3 regions of the Paenarthrobacter nicotinovorans genome follow, and region 1 is predicted to be linked to each of the others. Evidence: predicted binding sites of a transcription regulator. Region 1 holds the regulator's gene; each other region holds the start of a gene.
The links. Region 1 encodes HrcA, which represses chaperone genes, less so after heat shock. Its sites were predicted from a motif close to TTNGCACTCGNNNNNNNCGAGTGCNAA; they were not measured.
Positions count from the first base shown of each region.

Region 2: the regulator HrcA is predicted to act here: its motif matches at 2,599-2,625, upstream of JMY29_RS05620 (Hsp20/alpha crystallin family protein).
Region 3: the regulator HrcA is predicted to act here: its motif matches at 1,938-1,964, upstream of groES (co-chaperone GroES).

Region 1 covers NZ_CP089293.1:2,278,586-2,282,912, reverse strand. The annotation lists gene hemW (radical SAM family heme chaperone HemW) at 1-310, shown strand, start outside; gene JMY29_RS10635 (DUF4870 domain-containing protein) at 401-814, opposite strand; gene JMY29_RS10630 (DUF3097 domain-containing protein) at 944-1,795, opposite strand; gene hrcA (heat-inducible transcriptional repressor HrcA) at 2,028-3,035, shown strand; gene dnaJ (molecular chaperone DnaJ) at 3,086-4,213, shown strand; gene JMY29_RS10615 (16S rRNA (uracil(1498)-N(3))-methyltransferase) at 4,216-4,327, shown strand, end outside.
Region 2 covers NZ_CP089293.1:1,166,716-1,171,042, reverse strand. The annotation lists gene JMY29_RS05635 (cell division protein PerM) at 1-204, opposite strand, end outside; gene JMY29_RS05630 (hypothetical protein) at 1,092-1,469, opposite strand; gene JMY29_RS05625 (J domain-containing protein) at 1,466-1,864, opposite strand; gene JMY29_RS05620 (Hsp20/alpha crystallin family protein) at 2,092-2,514, opposite strand; gene JMY29_RS05615 (MerR family transcriptional regulator) at 2,656-3,099, shown strand; gene JMY29_RS05610 (glycosyltransferase family 4 protein) at 3,262-4,327, shown strand, end outside.
Region 3 covers NZ_CP089293.1:2,977,710-2,982,036, forward strand. The annotation lists gene groL (chaperonin GroEL) at 1-1,415, opposite strand, end outside; gene groES (co-chaperone GroES) at 1,500-1,796, opposite strand; gene JMY29_RS13830 (hypothetical protein) at 1,988-2,350, opposite strand; gene JMY29_RS13835 (class I SAM-dependent methyltransferase) at 2,418-3,653, shown strand; gene JMY29_RS13840 (shikimate 5-dehydrogenase) at 3,667-4,327, opposite strand, start outside.

The DNA of each region.
Region 1 (4,327 bases):
CGGTGTCCGGTGGTGGAACGTCAAACACCCCACGGCCTACGCATCACGATTGGGGTCAGGGACCTCACCTGCCGCAGGGCGCGAAACCCTCGACGCCGGCACCCGGGAAGTCGAGCGGATCATGCTGGAGGCGCGGCTCGGAACGGGCCTTGCCGTAGATGCCCTGGATGCGATTGGGCGCCACGCGATGGCGGGCCTCATTGCTGACGAACTGGTTGATCCGGTTCAGGCATTCAAGGGACGACTGGTTCTTACCCTTAAGGGCAGGTTGCTCGCAGATGCCGTAGTCCGCAGGATCCTGCCGGACTGACCTTCGCCTGGGACTGACAGCCCGGTACCGTACCCCCCGGACCCCCCGGACCCCCCGGACCCCCCGGATTCATCGGGCGGATCGGGGGTCCTACTTGATCCAGCGCAGGTTGAAACGGTAGCGGTGGGGCTGGCCGTGGTTGACCCGGATGCCCGCTGAAACAGAGAAGCACGTCAGTGCCACCCAGATACCCGTGGCAATGACGGCAAAAATGTTTCCCACCACCGGCAGCAGGACAAGGATGTTGGCCAAGACGGCGGCAATGGTGGGAGGCAACGTGAAATTCAGTGCCTCCTTGGATTCCTGCGCTGTGAACGGCCCGCGGTCGCGGAAAATCAGGTAGATCAGGAGAGCCGGCAAGCATCCAAGGATGCCGCCGAAGTGGGCCAAAGTGGCCCACTGCCTGTCCTCGCTGGCTGTCAACGGGAGTGCGTTGGCAGGGGCGCCATGGTACTGGGGCCGGCCTGCGGCGCTGCCCGGTTCTTCAGGAGCGTTATCTGCCACGGTGTCTTCCCTTTGCCTTAAATGCTTTAAAGATGCTGCTGTGTTGCTGTCCAAGAATACCGGGCCGCGCGTCCTTCCCGGGACCAACGCCCCGGAAGCATGCCGGATCCTGATGATCCGGACCGTGGACTACGGGACGGTGAGGAAGTCGATGACTTCTTCCACACGCCCCAACAACGATGCCTCAAGGTCCGCATAGCTGTGCACTGCGCCCAGCAGGCGCTGCCAGCCCAGCCCGATGTCCTCCGCTGTTTCGTGGGGCCAACCGAAGGCCGTGAGAATCCCGGTCTTCCAATCAGTGCCGCGGGCAACGGCGGGCCATTGCTCGATGCCCAGGACCTTCGGCCGGATGGCCTGCCACACGTCCACATAAGGGTGGCCCACGATCAGGACGTTGCCTGCAGCGCCGGGGACAGTCATGGCCTCGGCTGCGATCCGGGACTCCTTTGAGCCCGCCACGAGGTGGTCCACCAGGATGCCAAGGCGGCGGCCGGGACCGGGTCGGAAGTCGGCAATGGCGGACTTGAGGTCGTCCACGCCGTGGAGCGGTTCCACCACAATTCCTTCAACACGGAGGTCGTCACCCCAGACTTTCTCCACGAGTTCAGCGTCGTGCTTGCCCTCCACCCAGATGCGGCTGGCCTTCGCGACCTGCGCCCGTTGCCCCTGGACCTTTACCGAACCCGAGGCCGTGCGATTCGCCTGAACCGCTGAAGCGGGCCGGCGAGGGGCCGGAGGCATCAACCTGATCGCTTGTCCTTCGAGAAGGAATCCGTACCCGAGTTGGAACGACTTCGTTTTACCGCGCCTGTCCTCGAGCGACACGATGTGCATGCCACCGGTCTTTTCCACCCGGGTGACTTCGCCCACCCATCCTGACTGGACGTCTTCGAGGACCATGCCGCGTTGCACCGGCACCTCAGGGAGCTGGCGTTTGGCTGGAGCGGTCAGGTCCTGCGGGCCCCAATTGTCGAAAGCCAAGGAATTCCTACCTCTGTGGTGATGTGAAAGGGGACAGGGGCGGGTTGCCGTCAGCCGGTATCGGGACGCCGCCCTGGATGCAGTCCTCGGACGGTTTCAATGCTAACAACGTGGTGGCTCATACTAGACTTGTTAGCACTTGGGCATGTTGAGTGCTAAGTGTGCGGTGATCCATTGGAGGTCCCGCGGGGACCGGTCCCATGGACCATGGCAGTCGTCAGGAGGTGTAGCAATGAGTGAGCCACGCAAATTGGAAGTGCTGCGTGCCATCGTTGAGGATTACGTGCATTCCCGGGAGCCGGTGGGATCGAAAGCCCTCGTTGAGCGTCATCACCTGGGTGTTTCCAGTGCCACCATCCGCAATGACATGGCTGTCCTGGAAGAAGAAGGTCTTATTGCCGCCCCGCATACCAGCGCCGGCCGAATCCCCACTGACAAGGGCTATCGCCTGTTCGTTGACCGCATCTCCCAGGTCAAGCCGTTGTCCGCCGCCGAGCGTCGGGCAATTCACTCGCTGCTTGAAGGACCCGACGACGTCGATGACATTCTTGAGCGCACAGTACGGCTCCTTTCCCAGCTGACCAACCAGGTCGCCGTCGTGCAGTATCCCCACTCGCACCGCGCATTGGTCCGCCACGCGGAGTTCGTTCTGCTGGCCCCCAAACAGGTGCTGGTGGTCCTCATTGCGGACACCGGGAGCGTCGTGCAAAAAGTCATCGACGCCGGTTCGGACGTGGGGAACGAGGCTTTGATGTTGTTGCGGTCACGATTCCTTGGCAGCATCGCCGGCACCCAGCTGGCACTCCTGCCGCAGGTGTTACCGTCGGTGGTGGCCCTTTGCCCGCCGGATCTTCGTGCCCTCGCCCAAAGGCTGGCCACTGGCTTGGAATCCCTGAGCGACACCAGCCGTGAGGAACGCATTCTGATGGCCGGTACGGCCAACCTCGCACGTTCCAACGTTGACTTCCCGCTAAGCATCGGTCCCGTGCTTGAGGCCCTTGAGGAACAAGTTGTCATGCTCCGGTTGTTGTCGGACATGGGAGACGATCCCCGGGGCGTGACAGTCAGCATTGGCCGGGAGAATCCGTACGACGGCCTGGCCGAGGCCTCTGTAGTGGCCACCGGCTACGGTTCCGGCGCCAAGGTGGGAATCCTTGGACCGACCCGCATGGACTATCCCACCACCATGGCAGCAGTTCGTGCCGTGGCCCGTTACCTTTCCCGCATTCTCGGCGGCTGAACACCGGCCCGGGAAAACATCCGCAGTACAACCAGGAAGAGATACCGACTTTGAGCAGCCACTATGACGTTTTGGGAGTCTCGCCGGAAGCCACCGGGGAAGAGATCAAAAAGGCGTACCGCAAGTTGGCGCGGAAACTCCACCCGGACGTAAACCCGGGTGAAGATGTCGCGGAGCAGTTCAAGGCCGTGACGCACGCTTACGAAGTGTTGTCAGATCCCCAGAAGCGCCGCGTCTACGATGCCACGGGCAACGAGAACGGCACTGATAACGGCTTCGGCGGCGGCTACGCCGGCCAGGGCTTCGCCTTCCAGGACATCTTCGACACTTTCTTTGGCGGCGGCGGTGGACACGGAGGGCCCGCCTCCCGTGTACGACGTGGCCAGGACGCCCTTATCAGCGTTCGGATCGACCTCAAGGATGCCGTGTTCGGCGTCAACAAGAAGCTTGAAGTGGACACAGCCGTGGTCTGCCCCACCTGCGACGGCAGCTGCTGCCGCCCGGGCACCCACCCTGAACGCTGCGACATTTGTGGTGGCAGCGGCCAGGTTCAGCGCGCCGTCCGCTCCATTCTGGGGCAGGTCATGACCACCGCCCCCTGTGGTTCCTGTGAAGGCTTCGGCACCGTCATCAAGGATCCCTGCAACGAATGCAACGGCCAGGGACGCATCAGGAGCCGCCGTTCGCTCACCATCAAGGTTCCCGCCGGCGTCGCTACCGGTACGCGAATCCAGCTGTCCGGCCAGGGCGAAGCAGGACCTGCAGGTGGTCCGGCCGGTGATCTGTACGTGGAGATCCGCGTCAACAACGATTCCACGTTCGTACGCGAAGGCGACGACCTCCACGCCACCCTCAGCGTGCCCATGACGGCTGCTGCCTTGGGGACCGACGTGCAGCTTGAGACGTTCGACGGCGCACAGGACATCGAAGTGAAGGCAGGCACGCAGTCCGGAGAGGTCATCACCCTTCGTGGCCTCGGCGTAACGCACCTGCGGGGCTACGGCCGCGGCGATCTGAAGGTTCACCTGCATGTGGAAACACCTACCAAACTGGACCATGCACAGGAAGAACTCCTCCAGCAGCTTGCCAAGCTCCGCGGCGAGCAGTTCACCGAAGGAAAACTGGTGGCCAGTGGTGGCATGTTCGCAAAGCTCCGGGACAAGCTCGGTAACCTGTAGCGGTGAGCAACCCCGTTTTCTTTACACCGGCCGGCAGCCTCAGCCACGTAGCGCCCGGTACTGATTTTGTCCTGGAGGGTCCGGAGGCCCGCCACGCAGTGACGGTGAAGCGCT
Region 2 (4,327 bases), 1.1 Mb from region 1:
GATCAGCAACCAGGCCTGGCCGCCCAGCCGCGCAAGGGTGTCCACGGCGCGGTCCTGGAAACCGTCTGTAGCCCACACTCCGACGAGCGGAAGCACCACAACAATGGCCGAAATGAACGCTGCCTGGGCCGCTTCCAACCCGCCCTGCAGCCAAAGGGGCATAGGGAGGCCACGGTTTCCGGTCTGATCAGCGCGCAGTTTCATCGTGTTCAATCGTGCCACGACGAGCCGCTCTCCCCCGTCAGGCGCCCCTGAAATACCGCGAATTTCAGCGCTTTTTCCTGCTGGTCGCCGTAAGATGGGAGGTGTTCTCCCGGGGCAGACCACCACCCCCTGACTGACATTGAAGCCCGGAAACAAACCGAAGCCGGGAACTAGGAGCGGCCAATGGATAGGTGTCACAACTTTTAACAGAAAGTCGTACTAGCAGCTGGTGCAGCCGCCTTGGAATTCTTTCCCAGGCTGCACCAGCCTTCTTTTGCCCACGCGCCCTTTCGCCGAGGGGTTGGCTCTCGGCACTTTGGGGGCGTGCCTTTCGCCGAGGGGTTGGCTCTCGACACTTTGGGGGCGCACCTTTCGCCGAGGGGTTGGCTCTCAGCACTTTGGGGGCGCACCTTTCGGTCGAAACCTCGCCCCTCGCGCCAACCACGACGGCGGTCCGCCGGGTTGGGGCGGCCACACCTCCTGCCCTGCGCCACATTTGTGGTTCCACGCCACCCAACCTGCCCTGCGCCACATTTGTGGTTCCGCGCCACCCAAACTGCCCTGCGCCACATTTGTGGTTCCACGCCACCCAAACTGCCCTGCGCCACATTTGTGGTTCCACGCCACCCAAACTGCCCTGCGCCACATTTGTGGTTCCACGCCACCCAACCTGCCCTGCGCCACATTTGTGGTTCCGCGCCACCCAAATTTGGGTGTCGTCAATGCGTATCCATGGCGGCCATCGGTTTGCGGGTCATAAACGCTCGACGCCGGCCGAGGCGTCGGCACTCACCTCGCCGAGGGGTTGGCTCTCGGCACTTTGCAAGCACACCTTTGGGTCGAGACCTCACCCCTCGCGGCAACCCACAAGACGCTCGAACGCTCACTCACAACTGCGGGCCGTAGATGAACTCCTTGGCATGATTGACGGCCTTCTTGAAGGCGTCGTTGCGAAGTGTCACCTGCTCCTGGTTGGCGCCTCCTTTTGGTTCCACGAACGTGGTGGGTCCGGGGCGCAGCATCCAGATGTCACCTGCCGGCGGCAAATAGAACACCCCGAAGGAGCGATGCTCTGGATCGTCGGTCCAGATGGGGACGACGGCGACCGCGGCACCGGTGTCCGGGTTGATCCACTGCGCCCGGGGAAGGGGTTGTTCGTGGACTTCCGGGTCCAGGAACGGCGCTGTCCCCCTGCCCCAGCGTTGTTCGAACCGCTCGTAGAACGCGGGGATGATGTGGCCGTCATACGGACGCCAAGCACTCATGGATTACTCCTTGGTGTTCTCAGGTTTCTGGACGAAGGTTCCCAACGGGTGGGCCCAAAGGTGAGCGGTGACTGCTCGCCGCTCGTCCCAGGCCGTGCTTCGCGCCTGTGCACCCGGACCTTCACGGGTGTTCCGCCGGCACCAACAATGGATCCACTCCGCCGCGCCCGATCGTATGCCGCCCGCTTTCCTGGGTCCGACAACACGACGTACGCCTGCATGATGGCGTGCAGTTCCTGGAGGTCGGCCGCGGAGGTGGTGTCGCCGTCGTCGACCTTTTGGCGGGTGTCCGGGTGGTGGGTTCGCAGCAGTGCGCGGTAGGCGCGGGTGATTTCACGCGCCGTCGCGTCCAGCGGCACGTGGAGGGTGGCGTAGTAGTCGGGTTGCGTACTCACTGCGGGTTCCGGTTCATGCTGCGGATCAGGCGATGGCCCCCGGCCTGGGCCGGGGGCCATCAATCGGGAGACGACGGGCGGGGGTCGCTTTCATGTGCGCTAAGAAACGCTGTGACGTGGCACGAAGCCTGCGCCCGACTTTTCCGATGCGGCCGCCTCCGTCGTTCCCGGTCGCTGCCCTGCCGGTCGGCCACCCCCGGGTGAGCCTTCCGGCAGGACGGACTGGATTATGCGTTGATCTCCTGCCTCTGCCCATTGGATGTGATTTCAATGCGCCGTGGCTTGGCCTTCTCGGCGACGGGGATGCGGAGTGTGAGTACCCCGGCGTCGTAGCTGGCCTGGACGCCATCGGTGTCCAAAGTGTCACCCAGGATGAGTTGCCGGCTGAAGACACCCTGCGGGCGCTCGGCGGCAATCATCTCCGTGTTCTCGCCCGCGGGCGACTTCCGTTCTGCCTTTACCGTCAGGACGTTCCGTTCGACATCCAACTCCACCGAATCAGGGCTTACGCCAGGCAGATCGAAGGCAACAACGAATTGTCCGTCCTCCTGCCATGCATCCATCGGCATTCCGGCCGGGCGTGCTGTTGTGCCAAAAACCTGTTGGGCGAGCCTGTCGAATTCGCGGAACGGGTCAGTGCGCATCAGCATTGGGTTCTCACTCCTTTGGTTTTGATGCTGATTCTGTTGTAGGTTCCAGCCTGTTCGATCTGTGTTGGCTGGTATAGATTTTTTATAGCACTGGTGAGAGAGTGGTGCAAGTAGCTTTTTGGAGGATTTTCGGAGGTTCTAATGGCGGTTTCGGATCGCGCGAATGCTGCCCAGGAGCACGACGGCGGCCTGCCCACCCCAGCGTCCGACGGCGGCACTGATGGTGGCCGGGACACGCAAGGGGTCTATGCGATCTCAGTTGCCGCGGAACTGGTGGGAACCGGGCAGCAGAACATCCGGCAGTACGAGCGCAAGGGTCTGCTCACCCCCGAGAGGACCGACGGCGGCACGCGCCGCTACAGCGAAAACGACCTGACCACGCTGCGCCGGATCGGGGTGCTCCTGGATGAAGGGTTGAACCTGGCCGGTGTGAAGCGGGTACTGGAGCTCGAGGAGGAGAACCGCGGGCTGAGCGAGGACAACCGTGGGCTGAGTGAGCACAACGAGGAACTCCGCGCGGACAACCGGGGGCTGCGGAAGGATTTGAAGAGGGCACAGGGTGGGCGACCAACCGAACATCAGTAAGTCGCTTCCGGCTTTCCTACTCCCAGTGCGAGTGTTTTCTTCAAGATTCCCCCTGCTTGCTGCGAGTCGGAGACCAGCCCAACCCACCTGTTAACCCACTCTTCCCGCACAGGCCACCCCCGCGCACCCAGTAAGCCACCCGCCGCGACCACCGTGGGAGGCGTGAGGATCGCAATCGTCGCCGAATCATTCCTGCCACTGATGAATGGGGTTACCCACTCGATACTGCGGGTGCTGGAGCATCTGCAGGAGCGCGGGGATGAGGTGATGGTGATCGCGCCGTCGACCTCGGACACTGATGTTTCGAGCGTCGAGAAGGGCGCGTATGTGCACCGGCTTCCCTCCGTGCCGCTGGCCGGTTACACGAATGTGCGGGTGGCGTTGGGTGGTGTGAATCGGGTCAAGCGAATCCTTGCCGATTTCGCGCCGGACGTCGTTCACCTCGCCTCCCCTTTCGTCCTCGGCTGGCGCGCCGTGCAGGCCGCCCACCAACTCGGCATCCCTACGGTCGCGATCTACCAAACCGAAGTTCCCAGCTACGCGGGCCGCTATGGCGTGCCGTTCCTGGAGAACTGGGCCTGGAACCGCGTGGACAACATCCACCTCCTGGCCACCCGGACCCTGGTGCCGTCCACTTTCGCGCTGAACCAGTTGCGCGGACGCGGCATCCTTCGCGTGGACATGTGGCGGCGCGGTGTGGATACCGCGCGCTTCAATCCCGCGAAACGTTCGCCGGCGTGGCGCAGCAAAGTAGCGCCTAACGGTCAGCGCATCATCGGCTACGTCGGCCGGCTCGCCGTCGAGAAGCAGGTGGAGGATCTCGCCGTGCTGGCGGATGTGCCGAACACCAAGCTGGTCATCGTCGGCGATGGCCCGCAGCGCGAAGCTCTCCAAGCCGCGCTTCCCAACGCCCATTTCGCCGGTTTCCTCGGCGGCGAAGCCCTGGCGGAGGCCGTCGCCGGTTTCGACCTCTTCGTCCACCCCGGAGAGTTCGAGACGTTCTGCCAAACCATCCAGGAAGCCATGGCGTCGGGCGTTCCGGTGGTGACCACGGGGCGCGGCGGCCCCTTGGACCTGGTGGAAAACTCCCGCACCGGCTGGCTGTACGAGCCCGGAAACCTCACCCAGCTCCGCGCCTACGTCCAGGACCTGATGGGCGACGACGCCAAGCGCCGCGCGTTCGCAACGGCAGCTGCCGCTTCGGTCCAGGGCCGGACGTGGCCGGTGC
Region 3 (4,327 bases), 700 kb from region 1:
AGTTCGGAAACCTTGGCGGTGACCACGAAACCGTCGAAGCCGGCGTTCTGCGCGATCCAGCGCAGCGGCTGGACCAGTGCGCGGCGAACGATGCCTACAGCGGCCGCAGCGTCACCTTCGAGGTCCTTGACTGCCTGGGACTCGTCCAGGGCCTTCAGGGCGTGGATCAGGGCGGAACCGCCACCGGAAACGATGCCTTCTTCGAGGGCTGCACGCGTCGAGGAAACGGCGTCCTCAATGCGGTGCTTCTTTTCCTTCAGCTCAACCTCGGTGGCTGCGCCAACCTTGATGACGCCGATGCCGCCAGCGAGCTTGGCCAGGCGTTCCTGCAGCTTTTCCTTGTCCCAGTCGGAATCCGTCCGGGTCAGCTCAGCGCGGAGCTGTGCAACGCGGTCGGCAACGTCCTGGGCCGAACCGGCACCGTCAACGATGGTGGTGTTGTCCTTGGTGACCGTGATGCGGCGGGCGGTACCGAGTACCTCGAGGCCAACGGAGTCCAGCGTCAGGCCCAGGTCCGGGGAAACTACCTGCGCACCGGTCAACGTAGCGATGTCCTGGAGCATGGCCTTGCGGCGATCGCCGAAGCCCGGAGCCTTGACGGCAACGACGTTGAGCGTGCCGCGGATACGGTTGACGATCAGGGTGGAAAGGGCTTCGCCTTCGATGTCCTCAGCGATGATGAAGAGGGGCTTGTTGGCCTGCAGGGCCTTCTCGAGCAGCGGCAGGAAGTCCTGCAGCGAGGAGATCTTGCCCTGGTTGATCAGGATGAGGGCGTCTTCGAGGACAGCTTCCTGGCGTTCTGCGTCGGTGACGAAGTACGGGGAGAGGTAGCCCTTGTCGAACTGCATGCCCTCGGTCAGGACCAGCTCGGTCTGCGTGGTGGAGGACTCTTCGATGGTGATGACACCATCCTTGCCTACCTTGCCGAAGGCCTCGGCGAGGAGCTCGCCGACTTCATCGCTCTGCGCGGAGATGGCTGCGACGTTGGCTACCTGGGTGCCTTCGACTTCGCGGGCATTCTCCAGGAGGCGTGCAGCGACGGCTTCCACTGCAACTTCGATGCCGCGCTTGATCTCGCCGGGAGCTGCGCCGGCAGCAACGTTGCGCAGGCCTTCCTTGACCAGGGCCTGGGCCAGCACGGTTGCCGTAGTGGTGCCGTCACCGGCAACGTCATTGGTCTTGGTGGCTACTTCCTTGGCAAGCTGGGCGCCAAGGTTCTCGTAGGGGTCGTCAAGCTCAACTTCACGGGCGATGGTGACACCATCGTTGGTGATCGTGGGGGCGCCCCACTTCTTGTCCAGGACGACGTTGCGGCCGCGCGGGCCCAGCGTCACCTTGACAGTGTTGGCGAGCTTGTCGATACCGGCCTCAAGAGACCGGCGGGCAGCATCGTTAAAAGCAAGCTGCTTTGCCATGGTTGTGTCCTTTCGAGACAGAAAACCCGCACCGCTGACGCTCGGAATGATTCCAACGCGACGGCGGTGCGGGGCTCCAGGAAGTTACTTTACGACGATCGCAAGGACGTCGCGGGCGGACAGAACGAGGTACTCGCTGCCGCCGGTCTTGACTTCGGTTCCACCGTACTTGGAGTAGATGACGACGTCGCCAACAGCTACGTCAACCGGTACGCGGTTGCCGTTGTCATCGAAGCGGCCGGGGCCGATTGCAACAACTTCGCCTTCCTGCGGCTTCTCCTGCGCGGAGTCCGGAATAACCAGGCCGGAAGCCGTGGTCTGCTCTGCTTCGAGCGGGCGAACAACAATACGATCCTCAAGAGGCTTAATCGAGACCGACACTCGGACTCTCCTTTTCATGAGCTGATTCATGGACTAAGAACTAGGGTGCCGTGGCGTACAACCGTCGTCGCGGTGCCGGTGGACGCCTGGCGTGATTAGCACCCTCAAGGGGAGAGTGCTAACTAGACTCTATGTAAGGCGTTAGCACTCGGTCAAGGTGAGTGCCAGCATTTCGTCATCGGTGAACGTTGTCACTGGTCCCTGAGGTCATCAAGGTCGTAGTCTTCGCCGTCGTCGTCCTCATCCAAGGAAGCGCTGCCGCGGTTCAGGTAGAGCACCACCGCCGAAGCAACCGCCACGACGCCGGAAACCACCAGCGCGATGATCCCGCCGAGTCGCGCACCGGCGTAGAGGTCGCGGATGTCGCGTGCCTCATCCGTCGCATCGTTCACGCTCTTGCCACTGACGGAGTAGGCCGCTGCGTTGAAGGAATCCAGCGCGAAAATAACGATCAGCAAGCCTATGCAGACCACCGCGATGACAGCGCCCGCGATCAGGGCGGGACGGGCATACGTGGTGAGGCGGGAGGGCTGTGGTGCTGCGTTGTCTTCCATGAAAACAACCCTATCCGGCTGATTCCCCAGTCACGCAGCCATGACGCGCGACGTTAGGCTTGTTCCCATGCCTCATGCACCGCAGGAACAGATCGCACCTTTATTGACCACTGAAGGTTGGGAGCTTCTTGCCTCGCTGGGACCCTACCGTGAGGCTGATGCCTTCAGCGTCAATGCCAGCCTCCGCAAGGCCGGCCACTCCCCGGAACTCGTGGCCGCCGTCCTGACCCAATCACGCCTGCGGACCCGCGCCGAGGCGAAGTTCGGCGAATTCGCCCGGCAGATGCTGTTCACCCAGGCGGGCCTGGAGCAGGCAACCCGGCTGAACGTCGCCGCCCGCCACGCCGATCGTTTTGCCCAGGCCGGCATCACCCATGTGGCCGATCTCGGCTGCGGCCTCGGCGCCGATTCCATGGCGATGGCTTCCATGGACATTGCTGTCACCGCTGTGGAGATGGACGAAACCACCGCTGCCTGCGCCATGATCAACCTCATGCCTTTCCAGCATGCAACGGTGGTGCACTCGGACGCGGAATCAATGGACCTCGAGGGCATCGACGGCGTGTGGATGGACCCTGCCCGACGCACCACGTCCACGTCGGGAACCAAAAGAATCTGGGACCCGGAGGCGTTCTCGCCCCCGTTGTCCTTCGTGGAGAGCGTGGCGGCCACAGGGCGTGCGGTAGGGGTAAAGATGGGCCCGGGCATCCCCCACGACTCGGTGCCTTCGGGCTGCGAGGCCCAATGGGTCTCCGTTGGCGGCGATGTCACCGAGGCCACCCTGTGGTTCAACTCAGTAGCCCGCCCGGGCGTCCGCCGCGCCGCATTGCTCCTTGGCAGCCAGGGCGCCGCCGAAATCACCAGCGGCGAGGACTTCGGCGGTGGCCCGGAAGCCGCCGTCGGGCCTGTTGAAGGCTTTCTCTACGAACCCGACGGTGCGGTGATCCGCGCAGGCATGGTGGCCGACGTCGCCGAGCGGCTGGGCGGGCACCTGGTGGACGAGCACATCGCGTATATCTGCGCCCCGGAACTCCACGACACTCCGTTTGCCCGGGCCTACAAGGTGCTGGACGTCATGCCGTACAACGTCAAGGCCCTCAAGGCCTGGGTGAAGTCGAACGGCATCACCGTGTTGGATATCAAGAAGCGCGGCACGGCAGTGACACCCGAGGAACTGCGGAAGCAGCTGCTCCCCGCCAAACCCGCAAAGGACAAGGATGCGAAAACAGCCACCCTTGTCCTCACCAGGATCGGCGAGGAAAGAGTGGCTGTCGTGGTGGAACCGGTGACCGCCCAGGCTTAGCAGGCCTGCGGCGTCAGCGACGCGAGAATTCCGAGGCCTCCCGTACTTGGCCGGGCGTCGGGCGAACGCCGGTGTACAGGACGAACTGTTCCTCGGCCTGAATGGCGATGACCTCGGCTCCTGTGATGACCGGCTTGCCCGCAGCGCGCGCGGCGGTGATGAGCGGCGTTTCGGAGGGAAGGGCCACCACATCGAACACCACCTGCGCGGCTGCGATGGTGGCGTCGTCAAAGGACTGGGCGGTTTCGTCCGCGCCGGCCATGCCCAGCGGGGTGACGTTGATGATGAGGTCCGCGGTGACTCCGTTGACGTCGTCCTGCCAATCGAAGCCGTAGAGGTCGGCGAGCGCTCGGCCGGTGGTTTCGTTGCGGGCCACGATGGTGACGGCAGTGAACCCGGCGTCCCTCAGGGCGGCCGCAACAGCTTTGGCCATTCCCCCGGCGCCGCGGAGCAAGACAGTATGGCCGCTGGGGACTTCATGGTCCTTCAGAAGCCTGGCGATCGCGATGTAATCGGTGTTGTAGGCAGTGAGGACGCCGTCGTTGTTCACGATGGTGTTCACCGAATCGATGGCCTTGGCCGACGGATCCATGACGTCAACCAGCGGAATGACTGCCTCTTTGTAGGGCATGGACACCGCGGCACCCCGGATCGGGAGGCCGCGGATGCCCGCC